DNA from 2 places in the Microbacterium sufflavum genome. Region 1 is predicted to be linked to the other one. Evidence: predicted binding sites of a transcription regulator. Region 1 holds the regulator's gene; the other holds the start of a gene.
What was found. The regulator HrcA, encoded in region 1, represses chaperone genes, less so after heat shock. The targets are predictions, from matches to a motif close to TTNGCACTCGNNNNNNNCGAGTGCNAA.

Region 1 (7,646 bases):
CCACGAGCGAGTGCCGCACCACGTCGTCGCTGGTCAGCCGGGTGAAGTGGATGTCGTCGATCCCGTCGAGCACCCGCGTCACGAGCCGCAGTCCCGAAGACCCCTGCGGCAGGTCGACCTGGGTGATGTCGCCCGTGACGACCATCTTGGTGCCGAAGCCCAGCCGCGTCAGGAACATCTTCATCTGCTCCGGCGTGGTGTTCTGCGCCTCGTCGAGCACCACGAACGAGTCGTTGAGCGTGCGACCGCGCATGTACGCGAGCGGCGCCACCTCGATCGTCCCCGTGGCCATCAGGCGCGGCACGATCTCCGGGTCCATCATCTCGTTCAGCGCGTCGTACAGCGGGCGCAGGTACGGGTCGATCTTGTCGGTGAGCGTGCCGGGCAGGAACCCCAGCCGCTCCCCCGCCTCCACCGCCGGACGGGTGAGGATGATGCGCGTGACCTCCTTGCGCTGCAGCGCCTGCACGGCCTTCGCCATCGCCAGGTAGGTCTTTCCGGTACCGGCCGGGCCGATGCCGAACACGATCGTGTTCTCCTCGATCGCGTCGACGTACTCCTTCTGTCCGAGCGTCTTCGGGCGGATCACCTTGCCACGGGTCGACAGGATCGCCTCGCCGAGCACCTCGCTCGGGCGCGGACCGCCCTCGGTGCGGAGCATGCGCGCCGAGCTGGACACGTCGCTGGGCGCCAGGTCGTGCCCGGCCTTCGTCATCGCCAGCAGCTCGTCGACGAGGTTCTTCGCCTTCGCGACGGCGTCGCGCTCGCCCGTCAGGGTGATCTCGTTGCCGCGGACGAGCACCTGCACATCGCGGTGCTCGCGTTCCAGCATCCGCAGCAGGCGGTCCTGCGGACCGAGCAGCTGCACCATCGCGACACCGTCCGCGTAGATGCGTTCGGTGACGGTTTCCTGATCGTCAGAAGCCAACGAGCTTGTTCTCCTCGAGATTGCCGAGCACATGGGCGTGCACGTGGAAGACGGACTGGGCGGCGCTCGCGCCGTTGTTGAAGATGAGGCGGTACTCGCCGTTGGCGTGCTCGTCGGCGATGCGCTTCGCTGCCGCGACCATCTCGGCCAGCAGACCCGGGTCACCCGCCGCGAGCTCCGTCACGTCGCGGTACTCCTCGGTCTTCGGGATCACGAGCGCGTGCAGCGGAGCCTGCGGGTTGATGTCGCGGATCACGAACACCCGACCCGCATCGAGCAGGATCTCACCGGGGATGTCCCCGTTCAGGATGCGCGTGAAGATCGAGGGTTCGCTCATGCGTTCAGCTTACCGGGGCCCCTGCACGCGGCGGCGGTCACCAGCGGCCGAGAGCGACCGACAGCACCGCGATCGCCGCCGGTCCGGCCGTGGACGTGCGCAGCACCGTGTCGCCGAGGAGCACGCGCTCCGCGCCCGCCGCCGTGAGCCGCTCCAGCTCCTCGGCGGAGATGCCGCCCTCGGGCCCCACCACCAGCACGAGGTCGCGGCCGTCGGGCTCCAGGTCGGACAGCCGCCCTGGCGCGGTCGGGTCGAGCAGCAGCACCCGCTGCTGCGCCGCGCGCGCCGCCAGCTGCGCGGTCGACTCGACCGGCGCGACCTCCGGCACCCATGCGCGATGGGCCTGCTTGGCCGCCTCGCGCACGATCGTCGCCCAGCGCTCGCGACCCTTCGCGGCCTTGGGCCCCTCCCAGCGCGAGATGCTGCGACCCGCCTGCCACGGCACGATCTCGTCCACGCCGAGCTCGCACGCCGCCTGCACCGCGAGCTCGTCACGGTCGCCCTTCGCGAGCGCCTGCACCAGCACGACCCTCGGCGACGGCGCCGGCGACTCCGCGCGCTCCTGCACCCGCACCTCGACGCGCGACGGCGAGACCTCCTCCGCGACGCCGGTCAGCCACACGCCGCGGCCGTCCCCCACCGTCACGGCCTCGCCGACGCGCAGCCGACGCACCACGGCGGCGTGCTTCGCCTCGGCGCCGGTCAGTGTGACCAGGTCGCCGACGGCCGCGCCTCCCGCCGTCTCGACCAGGAAGTGGAGCGCCACGATCAGTGTCCGCGGAACCGGTCGCGCAGCTTCGAGAACAGCCCCTGCTGGAACTGGGCGAGCTGCGGGGCCGGAGCCTTCGCCTTCTTCGCGAAGTCCTCGATGAGCTTGCGCTGCGACGCGTCGAGCTTCGTGGGTGTCACGACCTGCACGCCCACCCGCAGGTCGCCGCGCTGGGTGCCGCGCAGCGGCGTGATGCCGCGGCCCTTGATCGTCAGCACGTCGCCGGACTGCACACCGGGGCGGATCTCCAGGTCGACCTCGCCGTCCAGGCCCTCGATCGACGTGTCGGTGCCGAGGATCGCATCGGTCATCGACACCTCGAGCGTCGCGAGGAGGTCGTCGCCCTCCCGGCTGAACGCGGGGTGCGGGGTGACCGTGACCTCCACGTACAGGTCGCCGTTGGGGCCACCGGCGCGACCGACCTCACCGGAGCCCGGCAGCTGCAGGCGCAGTCCGGTCTCCACGCCGGCGGGGATGTCGAGCGACACGGTGCGCCGCGAGCGCACGCGCCCCTGTCCGCCGCACGTGCCGCACGGATACGGGATGGTGGTGCCGTAGCCCTCGCACGTGCCGCACGGCTGCGAGGTGACGACGTTGCCGAGCAGGCTGCGCACCTGACGCTGCACGTGGCCGGTGCCGCCGCAGATGTCGCACGTGACGGGCGACGTGCCCTCCTGGCAGCACGAGCCCTGACACGTCTCGCACAGCACCGCGGTGTCGACCTCGATGTCGCGGTGTGCGCCGAACACGACGTCGCCCAGCTCGAGCGTCACGCGCACCAGGGCGTCTTGACCGCGCTCGCGCCGCGACCGGGGTCGGGCTCCGCGGCCACCGCCCTGCGCGGCGCCGAAGAACGTCTCGAAGATGTCGCCGAACCCGCCGAAGCCGCCGAAGTTGCCCGCGGCGCCGTCCCCGCCGCCCATGTCGTAGCGGCGTCGCGACTCCTCGTCGCTGAGCACGTCGTACGCGTGGGTGACGAGCTTGAACCGCTCGGCCGCGTCCTCGCCCGGATTCACGTCCGGGTGGAGCTGCCGCGCCAGTCGGCGGTACGCCTTCTTGATCTCATCCGTGGAAGCGTCCCGGGACACCCCGAGAACCTCATAGTGGTCCGCCACAATCGCCCTTCTGCGTGTTCCGTGGGGCCGCGTCAGCGGCCGGCCTCGTCGTCGTCGAGCATCCGCGACAGGTAGCGGGCCACCGCCCGCGCCGCCGCCAGGTTGCTCGGATAGTCCATGCGCGTCGGCCCCATCACGCCGACGCGCGCCGTTCCGGTCGGTGCCGCGTAGTCGCTCGCGACGATCGACGCCTCGCCGAGACCGAACGGCGCGTTCTCGGTGCCGATGCTGGCCGCCAGGCCGTGCTCGTCGGCCACCATCTCGCTCATCAGCCGCAGCAGCGTCACCTGCTCCTCGATCGCCTCGAGGAGGGGGTGGATGCTGCCGCGGAAGTCGTGCTCGCGGCGGGCGAGGGTCGCCGCGCCCGCCATCACCAGTCGCTCCTGACGGAACCCGCCCAGCTCGTCGACGAGGACGCCGGCGAGAGTGCGCAGCACGCGGTCGCGCGGCGTCTCCTCCGCGGCCAGCAGGGTCTGCAGCCGCTCGGACGCCTCCGCGATCGCCTGCCCCGTGATGAGCGCGGAGAGCCGGGCGCGGAGCACACCGAGATCGGCCTCGTCGATCGCATCCGGCAGCACCGTCATCCGCTGCGAGACGCCGCCGGCATCGGTCACCAGCACGGTCAGGAGACGGTTGGGGGCCAGCGCGACGAGCTCCACGTGCGTGACCCGCGCGCGGGCGAACGACGGATACTGCGCCAGCGCGACCTGACCCGTGAGCTGCGTCAGTACCCGCACCGTGCGCGCCATGAGGTCGTCGAGGTCGGCGGGGTCGGCGAGGAACGACTCGATCGCCGAGCGCTGCGCCGAGGAGAGGGGACGGAGCTGGGCGAGGTGGTTGACGAAGACGCGGTAGCCCTTGTCGGTGGGCACGCGACCGGACGACGTGTGGGGGGCGGTGATGAGCTCCTCGTCTTCGAGCTGCGCCATGTCGTTGCGGATCGTCGCCGCGGACACCCCGAACGAGTGCCGGTCGACGATCGATCGGCTGCCCACCGGCTCGTGCGTCTCGACGTAGTCCTGCACGATCGCGCGGAGAACCTGGAGTCCTCGCTCTGTGACCATGGCCCACCCCTTCCCGCTGACGACCGGACGCTGGCACTCTGACACCCTGAGTGCCAATCCTACCGCGTACGACCGGGAGTTCTCCGAACCCGCGCGCCGATCACTCAGTCGGTGAGCTCGCGCACCACCGCGTCGGCGAGGAGGCGTCCGCGCAGGGTGAGCTGCACGCGCCCGCGGAGCGCCGCCGCCGCGTCGATCAGGCCGTCCGCGATGAGCCCGGCCACGCGGGGGCGGTTCGCCGCGGGCAGGTCGTCCACCGCGATGCCCTCGCGGATGCGGCTGAGCAGCAGGATGCGCTCGAGCGTCTGGGCCTCCACGTCGGGGCGCTCCCGTCCCGCCGCCGGAGACGCGGACGCCGCGAGCCGCTGCGCGTAGGCGGCCGGATGCTTCACGTTCCACCAGCGCAGTCCCGCCACGTGGCTGTGCGCGCCGGGACCGAAGCCCCACCAGTCGCTCCCCCGCCAGTACGCCAGGTTGTGCCGCGACCGCTGCTCCGGCGTGCGCGCCCAGTTGCTGACCTCGTACCACTCGAAACCCGCCGCGGCCAGCCGCTCGTCGGCCAGCTCGTACATGTCCGCCTGCAGGTCGTCGTCGGGGGTAGGCACCTCGCCGCGACGGATCTGCCGCGCGAGCTTCGTCCCGTCCTCGATGATCAACGCGTACGCGGAGATGTGGTCCGACTCGAGCTGGAGGGCCGCATCGAGCGACGCCTCCCAGTCGGCGAGCGACTCCCCCGGCGCGCCGTAGATGAGATCGACGCTGACGTCCAGTCCCGCACCCTTGGCCGCGGCCACCGCCGTCCGCACGTTCTCCGGCTGATGCGTGCGATCGAGAGCGGCGAGCACGTGCGGCACCGCCGACTGCATGCCGATCGACAACCGCGTGACGCCGGCCTGCGCGAGGGTGCGCGCCACCTCGGGTGTCACCGTGTCGGGGTTCGCCTCCACCGTCACCTCGGCACCCGGCGCGAGCCCGAACGCCGCGGTCGCCGCGCCGAGCATGCGCGCGAGGTCGCCCGGGGGCAGCAGCGTCGGCGTGCCGCCCCCGAAGAACACCGTGTCCATCGGTCGCAGCGCCCCCGCGGCGTCCAGCACGCCGCGAGCGAGGGCGATCTCGCCGATCAGGGTCGACGCATAGTCCTCCTGCTTCGCGCCGCGCAGCTCGCTCGACGTATAGGTGTTGAAGTCGCAGTAGCCGCAGCGCACGCGGCAGAACGGCACGTGCAGGTACGCCGAGAACGGGGTGTCGGCAGAGATCGGCAGGTCGTCGGGCAGGCGGCCGTCGGCGGGAGCCGGATCGCCGAGGGGAAGCGGTCCCGCCATCAGACGGGGGTCGCGTACAGCGGGGAGATCGCGCGCAGGTACCGCGCGAACAGCTCGCGGCGGCGCCGCTTCATGAGTGCCGGGATCAGGCGGTAGACGAGCGCGTTGGGCGCGTCGAACGCGCGCACCGTGAACCACACCTCGTCGTTGTCCTCGCGCCAGTCGACGTCGAACGACTCCTCGCCGCTGACGACCGAGCCCCCGATCGTCCCGAGCACGAAGCCGATGCGCCGTGTCTCCTCGGTGACCGAGATCACGCGCAGCTCGGAGTCGGCGCGCATGCCGCCCACCCGACCGCGCAGGTGCAGCGTCATCCCGGCGCCGACGAACGGCATGCCCTCCGCGTCATAGCGCGGCTCGACATCGCGCTTGCTCGGCGCGATCGGGTTGCCCTCGGCGTCGAAGCTGACCCCGGCGTACGCGGGGCCCGGGGCAGGACGCACGTCTTCCACCGAGAGTCCGGCTGCGCGCTGCGCCGTCCACGACAGCAGGGCCTCGCCCGCCGTCTGGAACCGCTCCTCGCCGCTGCCGATCCGCCAGGACTCCTCCGCCGGGATGCTGCGCTCCGGCGGGTACTGCATCAGGTCGGGGGCGTGGGTCGCACCCACGGCCGCATAGTCCACCGTGTCGTCTCGGAAAGTCCCGCGCCGCATGAGATCCAGCCTACTTCGGGTTCCCTGGGCGAACACCCCCCGCACCACGGGAGCGCCCAGGATCGCCCGGGTTACTTCTTGTCCTTGCCCTCGACGTCGCCGGAGAGCGCCGCGATGAACGCCTCCTGGGGGACCTCGACGCGGCCGACCATCTTCATGCGCTTCTTGCCCTCCTTCTGCTTCTCGAGGAGCTTGCGCTTGCGGGTGATGTCACCGCCGTAGCACTTGGCGAGCACGTCCTTGCGGATCGCGCGGATGGTCTCGCGGGCGATGATGCGCGCACCGATCGCCGCCTGGATCGGCACCTCGAACTGCTGGCGAGGGATGAGCTTGCGCAGGCGCTCGGCCATCATCGTGCCGTACGCGTAGGCCTTGTCGCGGTGCACGATCGAGCTGAAGGCGTCGACCTTCTCGCCCTGGAGGAGGATGTCGACCTTCACCAGGTCGGCTTCCTGCTGACCGGAGGGCTCGTAGTCGAGCGAGGCGTACCCCTGCGTCTTGGACTTGAGCTGGTCGAAGAAGTCGAACACGATCTCGCCGAGCGGCATGTTGTAGCGCAGCTCGACGCGCTCCTCCGAGAAGTACTCCATGCCCAGCAGCGTGCCGCGCCGCGACTGGCACAGCTCCATCACGGTGCCGACGTAGTCCTTGGGCAGCAGGATCGCCGCCTTCACCATCGGCTCCGACACCGAGCCGATGCGCCCATCGGGGTACTCGCTCGGGTTCGTGACCGTGACCGTCTCGCCGGTGTCGCTGGTGACGACCTCGTAGATCACGCTCGGCGCCGTGGTGATGAGGTCGAGGCCGAACTCGCGCGCGAGCCGCTCCGTCACGATCTCCAGGTGCAGCAGGCCGAGGAAGCCGCAGCGGAAGCCGAAGCCGAGCGCGACCGAGGTCTCCGGCTCGTACTGCAGCGACGCGTCGGAGAGCTTGAGCTTGTCGAGGGCCTCGCGCAGTTCCGCGTAGTCGCTGCCGTCGATCGGGTAGATGCCCGAGAACACCATCGGCTTCGGGTCGGTGTAGCCGGGAAGCGCGTCGGCGGCGGGCTTGCGCGCGTTCGTGATGGTGTCGCCGACCTTCGACTGGCGCACGTCCTTCACGCCGGTGATGAGGTAGCCCACCTCGCCGACGCCGAGGCCCTTCGTGGGCGTCGGCTCAGGGCTGGACACCCCGACCTCGAGAGCCTCGTGGTTGGCGCCGGTCGACATCATCTGGATGCGCTCGCGCGGGGAGAGGCTGCCGTCGACCATGCGCACATAGGTGACGACGCCGCGGTACGCGTCGTACACGGAGTCGAAGATCATGGCGCGGGCGGGAGCTTCGGCGTCTCCGACCGGCGCGGGGATCTCCCGCACGAGGCGGTCGAGCAGATCCTCGACGCCGACGCCGGTCTTGCCCGAGACGCGCAGCACGTCTTCCGGCTTGCCCCCGATGAGGGAGGCGAGCTCCTTCGCGTAC
Region 2 (7,646 bases), on a different contig from region 1:
AGCGCTCCGACCACCCAGCAAGCGAGCGTCAGAAAGGCGACGGGGGCCTCGATCGCCGCTCCCTCACCCGGGAGGATCGCGCTCTGCGCGGCCGCCACCGGAAGATAGGTCGCGGCATCCACCACCCACGCCCACGCCTCACCGGCCATCGAGAAGAAGTTCCCGACGATCGGCAGCACGAACAGCAGGCCGACCGTCGCGGCGATCGCGCCGGCGCCCGAGCGCAGGATGAACCCGAACGCGACGCCGATCAGGGCGAACACCGACATCGACAGGGATGCGACCAGGATCGGCAGGAACGACGCCGACGGGTCGGACCAGTCGATGCTCTGATCGCGGGAACCGACGATCATCCCGACCGCCACGGCCGCGACACCGAAGATCACGAGCGAGGACACGAACAGGAACAGCGCCAGCACGAGCGACTTCGCGAGCAGGACGGCCCCGCGCACCGGAACGGCCGTGAGCGTCGAGCGGATCATGCCGGTCGAGTACTCGCCGGTCACCGCGATCGCGCCGATGATGCCCGCCAACAGCATCGTGAACTGGATCGGCATGACCACGGCCTGGATGGGTTCGAACCCCGGAACGTCCACCGCCTGGGCGATCAGCATGGCGATGCCGATCGTGAGGACGGCGGCGATCGCGATGGACCACCACGTGGAGCGCAGCGTGGTGAGCTTGATGGTCTCGCTGCGGACGGCCCGGAAGAAGGTGAGCCGGCGACCGGTGTCGACGCGCGGTGTCGTGGCGACGGGGGCCTGCGTGGTCATGAGAGCTCCTTCGTGCGGTACTCGACGGCGTCGCCGGTGAGAGCGAGGTAGGCGTCCTCGAGAGAGCCGGTGGTGGGCGTGAGTTCGTGCAGGGGGATACCGCGTTCGGCAGCCAGGTCGCCGATGCGTGCGGCCGGGAGACCGACGATGTCGAGCAGATCCGGCGCGGAGCTGACGATCTCGACGTCCGGCGCCCCCACGGCCGCGGCGAGCTCCGCGGGACGCGGCGTGCGCACCCGAACGGTGTTCCTGGTCCACGAACGCACGAGGTCCGCGAGGGGAGCATCGGCGAGGACACGCCCGCGTCCCATCACGATCACGTGGTCGGCGGTCTGCGCCATCTCGCTCATCAGGTGGCTCGACAGCAGCACGGTCCGCCCCTCCGAGGCGGCGTGGCGCACGAACTGCCGCACCCAGCGCACACCCTCGGGGTCGAGACCGTTGACCGGCTCGTCGAGGATCAACGTGTGCGGGTCACCCAGTAGAGCCGAGGCGATCCCGAGGCGCTGGCCCATGCCCAGGGAGAACTTCCCGGCGCGCTTGCGGGCGACGGAGCCGATGCCGGCGAGGTCGATCACCTCGTCGACCCGCGAGTCGGGGATGCCGTGGGTCGCGGCCATCGCCCGCAGATGATTCCTGGCGGTGCGCCCGGTGTGCACGGCCTTCGCGTCGAGGAGCACCCCGACCTCGGTGAGCGGGGCGCGGAGCTTGCGGTATTCGCGCCCGCCGACGGCAGCGCGACCCGAGGTGGGCCGGTCGAGTCCGACGATCAGGCGCATGGTCGTCGACTTCCCGGCACCGTTCGGGCCGAGGAACCCGGTGACCGTGCCCGGCTGGACGGTGAACGACACGTCATCGACGGCCGTCTTGTCTCCGAACCTCTTGGTGAGGCCTTCTGCTGTGATCATGTCGTCCACGCTACGGACGGCGCCCGCCGCGCGCGTCCGCCCGCGGTACCTTTCCGCGCGCTCCGGATCCTCCCCCGGAAGGATGAGTGACCGCTTGCGCGGGGGCGCTGTCCGGGGCCACCATGCTGCGCCGTGAGCACCGTGGGCCGTCGGGTTCCGGGGCTCGGATAGGGTCGACGGGTGACAGACGCCCGTCGACTCCCCGCGCCCCTGGCCCTCGGCGGAGCCGTCGCCATCGGCGTCATGACCGCCATCCAGGCGCGGATCAACGGGGTGCTGGGCGTACGGGTCGACAACGGCATCGTCGCGGGCTTCCTCTCCTTCTCGGTCGGGCTCGTGGCGCTCGCGGTCGTGATCGCGCTCCTGCCGTTCGCCCGTCGCGGTGCCGTACGGCTATGGCGGGGGGTCCGCGGGCGCTCCGTCCCGTTCTGGATGCTCCTCGGCGGCGCGTGCGGGGCCCTCACGGTCTCGACGCAGGGGCTCACAGCGGGCGTCCTCGGCGTCTCGCTGTTCACGGTCGGCGTGGTGGCGGGGCAGACGCTCCACGGCCTGGTGCTGGACCGGATCGGCTTCGGGCCCGCGGGCGTCGTCGCGGTGACCCCCGGTCGCCTGCTCGGTGGGGCGCTGGCGCTCGCCGCGGTCGCGATCTCCCTGTCGGGCGACGTCCTGGCGTCCGCTCCGCTGTGGATGCTGGTGCTGCCGTTCCTCGCGGGAGTGGGCATCGCCTGGCAGGCCGCGACCAACGGGCGTTTGGCGCAGCGCGTGCAGTCGCCCATCGCCGCCACGCTCATGAGCTTCATCGCCGGGACGGTCGTGCTCGCGGTCGCCGCGGCCCTGAGCGTCGCGCTGCGCGGAGCGCCGGACCCCCTCCCGGCCGAGCCGTGGCTCTACCTCGGCGGGTTCCTCGGTGCCGCGTACATCCTGCTCGGCGCGTTCATCGTGGCTCACACGGGAGTGCTGCTGATGGGGCTCGGCTCGGTGCTGGGCCAGCTGGTGACCTCGGTGGTGATCGACGTGCTGTGGCCTGCGGAGGCGGGACCGGCGCTGTGGCAGGTGATCGCGATGGTCGTCGTCGCGGTGGCGTCGGTCGTCGTGGCAGTGCCGCGGCGTCGTGGCCGGTGACTACGCGGGGTTCTCCTTCGCGGCCTTCTTCTTCGCCTTCTTGGCGGCCTTCTTCGCCTTCTTCTTCGCCTTCTTGGCGGACTTCTTCTCCGCGTTCGCCTCGGCCTTCTTCTCGTTCTCGGCGAGCTCGGCGGGCTCGGCGGCGGCGACGGCCGGTTGGGTCGAGGGAAGACGCGTCAGCAGTCTGCGCGCGTCGACGGCCTTGCGTCGGCCCGGCGACTTCCCCGGCGGTTTGTCGCCGACGTACAGCCAGCCCAGCAGCTCCTCGTCGTCGGCGAGGCCGTGCATCGCCGCGACCGGCTGCGACCGCGTGAAATGTCCGGTGCGCCAGATCACACCCCACCCTGCTTCGTCCAGCAGGAGGCTGAGCACGTGGGCGACGCCGGAGGCGACGGCCTCCTGCTCCCACCGCGGCACCTTCTCGCTCGGCTGGTAGCTGGCCACCACCGCGATCAGCAGGGGGGCGCGCAGCGGCTTCGTCGAGGGGGAGTCGTCGCCCTGCGCCTGGGCGATCGCTGCTCCGAGGGCCTCTCGATCGGCGCCGCGCAGCTCGATCAGCCGCCACGGTCGCAGCGAGGAGTGATCGGCGACGCGTCCGGCCGCGGCCACCAGGGCCAGCAGTTCTTCCCGCCCGGGCGCGGTGTCTCCGACCTTCGACCAGGACTGTCGTGCGCGGACGGCGTCGAGCGCGCTCACGACTCGTCTGGCGTGAAGTTCAGCGCGATCGAGTTCATGCAGTAGCGGTCGCCCGTGGGAGTGCCGAAGCCGTCGGGGAACACGTGCCCGAGGTGCGAGCCGCACGTCGCGCAGCGGACCTCGGTGCGCACCATGCCCAGGCTGTCGTCCTCCAGGAGCTCCACGGCGTCGGGCCGGATCGACTCGTAGAAGCTGGGCCACCCGCACCCGGAGTCGAACTTGGTGCCGCTCTTGAACAGCTCGGCGCCGCACGCTCCGCACGTGTACAGGCCGGCGCGCTCCTCGTCGAGCAGTTCTCCGGTCCAGGCGCGCTCGGTCGCGGCCTGGCGCAGCACCGCGTACTGCTCTTCGCCGAGCTCCTTGCGCCACTCGTCTTCGGTCTTGTCCACGCTGTACGACATTGCGTCCTCCTCGGGTCCTCTCCATTCTCCACGCTGCGGCGGTGTCTCGGCGCTGCGCGTCAGAATGGACGCATGACCGACCCGATCCGGGAGCGCTATGCCCGCTTCGCGCGCGACGAGGCCCCCGGGCGCAGCGCCCTGTACGGGGAGTGGGCGGCCGGCGTCAGCGATGACGAGCAGCTGCGCGATGTGCTGCGTCGCATCCCGGAGACGCACCGCCAGCCACCGCTGGTGTTCGCGGTGTCCCGGCTGCTGGGCGCCCCGCTCGAGGACTACGCGGCGTGGCGCGCCTTCGTCCTGGCGCACGCCGACGTGCTCGTGGCCGAGTGCGCGGCGCGGTCCCTGCAGACGAACGAGCCGCTGCGGCTGGCGGCGCTGCTCCCGGTCCTCTCCGAGATCGAGGGGCCGATCGCGCTTCTCGAGCTCGGCGCATCGGCCGGTCTCTGCCTGTACCCAGACCGGTACTCGTATCGCTACGTGACGGCCGAGGGCTCCGAACGGCTCGCCGTCGACCCGCACGACGGTCCCTCCCCGGTCGTGCTGCAGAGTCGGGTGACGGGGACGATGCCGAGTGTTCGCCTGCCCGAGGTCGTGTGGCGGGGCGGCATCGATCTCGCACCGCTCGATGCCGCGGACGACGGAGACCGGCGGTGGCTGCGCGGGCTCGTGTGGCCGGGGGAGTCCGGGCGCGAGCGCCGCATCGAGGCCGCGCTCGACATCGTCGCAGCCGATCCACCGCTGCTGCTCGCCGGCGACGCGGCCGAGAGGCTCGAGGAGCTCCTGGCGATGATGCCTGTGGGTGCCACCCCCGTCGTCACGACGCCCGGGGTGCTCGTCCACATCCCCCGCCGTGCGCGCGAGGCTCTCGTCGCGCAGATCCAGGGGCTGCCGGCGCGATGGATCACGATCGACCCACCCGGACTGCTCGACGTGTGGCGGCCGTCCGTGGACGCGACGACATGGTCCGGCTTCGTGGTCGCGCTCGACGGCAGGGTGCGGGCGGCGGCCGACCCGCTCGGGCTATGGTGGGAGTGGCGCGCGGGCGATGACGTCACCGCGTCCTAACCTGGAGCCATGCTCGGAGACCTCACGGAACGCGACCGCGCGATCCTCGCCCTCGAAGCCGCCTGGCCGCGGCATGGCGGCATGAAGGAAGAGGTCATCCGCAGCACCCTCGGCATGAGCGCGGCGCGCTACTACCAGCTGCTCGGACGACTCATCGACTCGGAGGCGGCCCTGGCGTTCGACCCGGTCCTGGTGCGGCGGCTGCGACGGCTCCGCGACACCCGGGGCACCCGACGGGCGGCGCGCATGCCCGGCTTCGTCGGCTGACGGACCCGCTTCGCTCCGCTCGCTGGCCTCCGTCGCGGATTGCCAGCATCGTGCCGCTAGCATCGAGGGGTGTCCAAGCCCTCCCGTGACCGATTCGATGACGTTCCCCGCGCCTCCGGACGCGTCGGGGCCCACCGCGCGGAGGCTCCGGGCATGAACGGCTGGGTGGTCCTGCTGTGGTCCTTCGTGGCTGCGCTCGTCCTGATCATCGCCGGGATCTTCGGTTCGCTGGTCGTCATGGGGCGCATCGAGCTGTTCCCCGAGGCGGGCCCCAGCGCGGTGCCGACACCGGAGGAGACGGGTGTGGTCGACCCGAGCTACTCGGTCATGATCCTCAACGCGACCCCTGATTCCGGCCTCGACGACCAGATGCGTGACACTCTCATCAATGCCGGCTGGCCGGCGGGGATCGTGTTCGCCACGGACAGCGCGAGCGACGACTTCGCCACGACGACCATCTACTACGTCGACGACGCGGACGAGCAGGCGGCCGTGGGTCTCGCCGGGGTGATCGGCGGCGCTGCGGTGAAGCAGGACGACTTCTACGCCGATCTGAACGAGACGGGCGGCAAGCAGCTCACCGTCGTGATCGGCCTCGATCGCTCAGCGTCGGCGCCGGAGCAGTCCGAGGAGACTCCCGCTCCCTGACGCCCCTCCACAGGCGGGCGACGCGGCTTGCACTCGATGGTGTCGAGTGCCAGAATGGCGTTAGCACTCTCTCACTCTGAGTGCTAAACCCACCGTCTACGTCCAGGAGGGACGACAAAACTCATGGCAAAGATCATCGCCTTCGATGAGGAGGCCCGCCGCGGCCTCGAGCGTGGCCTCAACATCCTCGCCGACGCGGTCAAGGTGACCCTCGGCCCGCGTGGTCGCAACGTCGTGCTCGAGAAGAAGTGGGGCGCCCCCACGATCACGAACGACGGTGTCTCCATCGCCAAGGAGATCGAGCTGGACGACCCGTACGAGAAGATCGGCGCGGAGCTCGTCAAGGAGGTCGCCAAGAAGACCGACGACGTCGCCGGTGACGGCACGACGACCGCCACGGTGCTCGCCCAGGCCCTGGTCCGCGAGGGTCTGCGCAACGTCGCGGCCGGCGCCGACCCCATCTCCCTCAAGCGCGGCATCGAGAAGGCCGTCGCCGCCATCACCGAGGAGCTGCTGAGCAGCGCGAAGGAGATCGACTCCAAGGAGCAGATCGCCGCGACCGCGTCCATCTCGGCGGCAGACCCGGCCATCGGTGAGCTGATCGCCGAGGCGATCGACAAGGTCGGCAAGGAGGGTGTGGTCACCGTCGAGGAGTCGCAGACCTTCGGCACCGAGCTCGAGCTCACCGAGGGCATGCGCTTCGACAAGGGCTACCTGAACCCGTACTTCGTCACGGACCCGGAGCGCCAGGAGGCCGTGTTCGAGGACCCGTACATCCTCATCGCCAACCAGAAGGTCTCGAACATCAAGGACCTCCTGCCCATCGTCGACAAGGTGATCCAGGACGGCAAGGAGCTCGTCATCATCGCCGAGGACGTCGAGGGCGAGGCTCTGGCGACGCTCGTGCTGAACAAGCTCAAGGGCATCTTCAAGTCGGTCGCCGTCAAGGCTCCCGGCTTCGGCGACCGTCGCAAGGCGCAGCTGCAGGACATCGCGATCCTCACCGGCGGCCAGGTCATCACCGAAGAGGTGGGCCTGAAGCTCGAGAACGCGACGCTCGACCTGCTGGGTCGTGCCCGCAAGGTCATCGTCACCAAGGACGAGACCACGATCGTCGAGGGTGCCGGCGAGGCCGACCAGATCGAGGGTCGCGTCACGCAGATCCGTCGCGAGATCGAGAACACCGACAGCGACTACGACCGCGAGAAGCTGCAGGAGCGCCTGGCGAAGCTCGCCGGTGGCGTGGCCGTCATCAAGGCGGGCGCTGCAACCGAGGTCGAGCTCAAGGAGCGCAAGCACCGCATCGAGGACGCCGTGCGCAACGCGAAGGCGGCCGTCGAGGAGGGCATCGTCCCCGGTGGTGGCGTCGCGCTCATCCAGTCCGGCACCAAGGCGCTCGACGCCCTGTCCCTCGAGGGTGACGAGGCGACCGGTGCGAACATCGTCCGCGTGGCGATCGAGGCTCCGCTCAAGCAGATCGCCCTCAACGCCGGTCTCGAGCCGGGTGTCGTCGCCAACAAGGTCTCCGAGCTCCCCGCGGGCCAGGGCCTCAACGCCGCCAGCGGCGAGTACGGCGACATGTTCGCACAGGGCATCATCGACCCGGCGAAGGTCACGCGCTCCGCGCTGCAGAACGCCGCGTCGATCGCCGGCCTGTTCCTGACGACGGAGGCCGTCGTCGCCGACAAGCCGGAGAAGGCTGCCGCTCCCGTGGGTGACCCCTCGGGTGGCATGGACTTCTGATCCCGCTGCATCCACAGAAAGCC

Region 2: a site for HrcA is predicted at 5,941-5,967, ahead of groL (chaperonin GroEL). Genes of this name have one in related genera too.

The regions. Positions count from the first base shown of each region.
Region 1 covers NZ_JAHWXK010000002.1:229,033-236,678, reverse strand. Annotated here, with positions in the region: gene KZC56_RS15695 (PhoH family protein) at 1-871, opposite strand, end outside; gene KZC56_RS15690 (HIT domain-containing protein) at 918-1,265, opposite strand; gene KZC56_RS15685 (16S rRNA (uracil(1498)-N(3))-methyltransferase) at 1,303-2,031, opposite strand; gene dnaJ (molecular chaperone DnaJ) at 2,034-3,149, opposite strand; gene hrcA (heat-inducible transcriptional repressor HrcA) at 3,182-4,213, opposite strand; gene hemW (radical SAM family heme chaperone HemW) at 4,318-5,535, opposite strand; gene KZC56_RS15665 (DUF1990 domain-containing protein) at 5,535-6,188, opposite strand; gene lepA (translation elongation factor 4) at 6,260-7,646, opposite strand, start outside.
Region 2 covers NZ_JAHWXK010000001.1:33,127-40,772, reverse strand. Annotated here, with positions in the region: gene KZC56_RS00220 (ABC transporter permease) at 1-773, opposite strand, end outside; gene KZC56_RS00215 (ABC transporter ATP-binding protein) at 770-1,681, opposite strand; gene KZC56_RS00210 (DMT family transporter) at 1,892-2,803, shown strand; gene KZC56_RS00205 (nitroreductase family protein) at 2,804-3,499, opposite strand; gene msrB (peptide-methionine (R)-S-oxide reductase MsrB) at 3,496-3,900, opposite strand; gene KZC56_RS00195 (DUF2332 domain-containing protein) at 3,973-4,965, shown strand; gene KZC56_RS00190 (DUF3263 domain-containing protein) at 4,975-5,232, shown strand; gene KZC56_RS00185 (LytR C-terminal domain-containing protein) at 5,302-5,880, shown strand; gene groL (chaperonin GroEL) at 6,004-7,623, shown strand.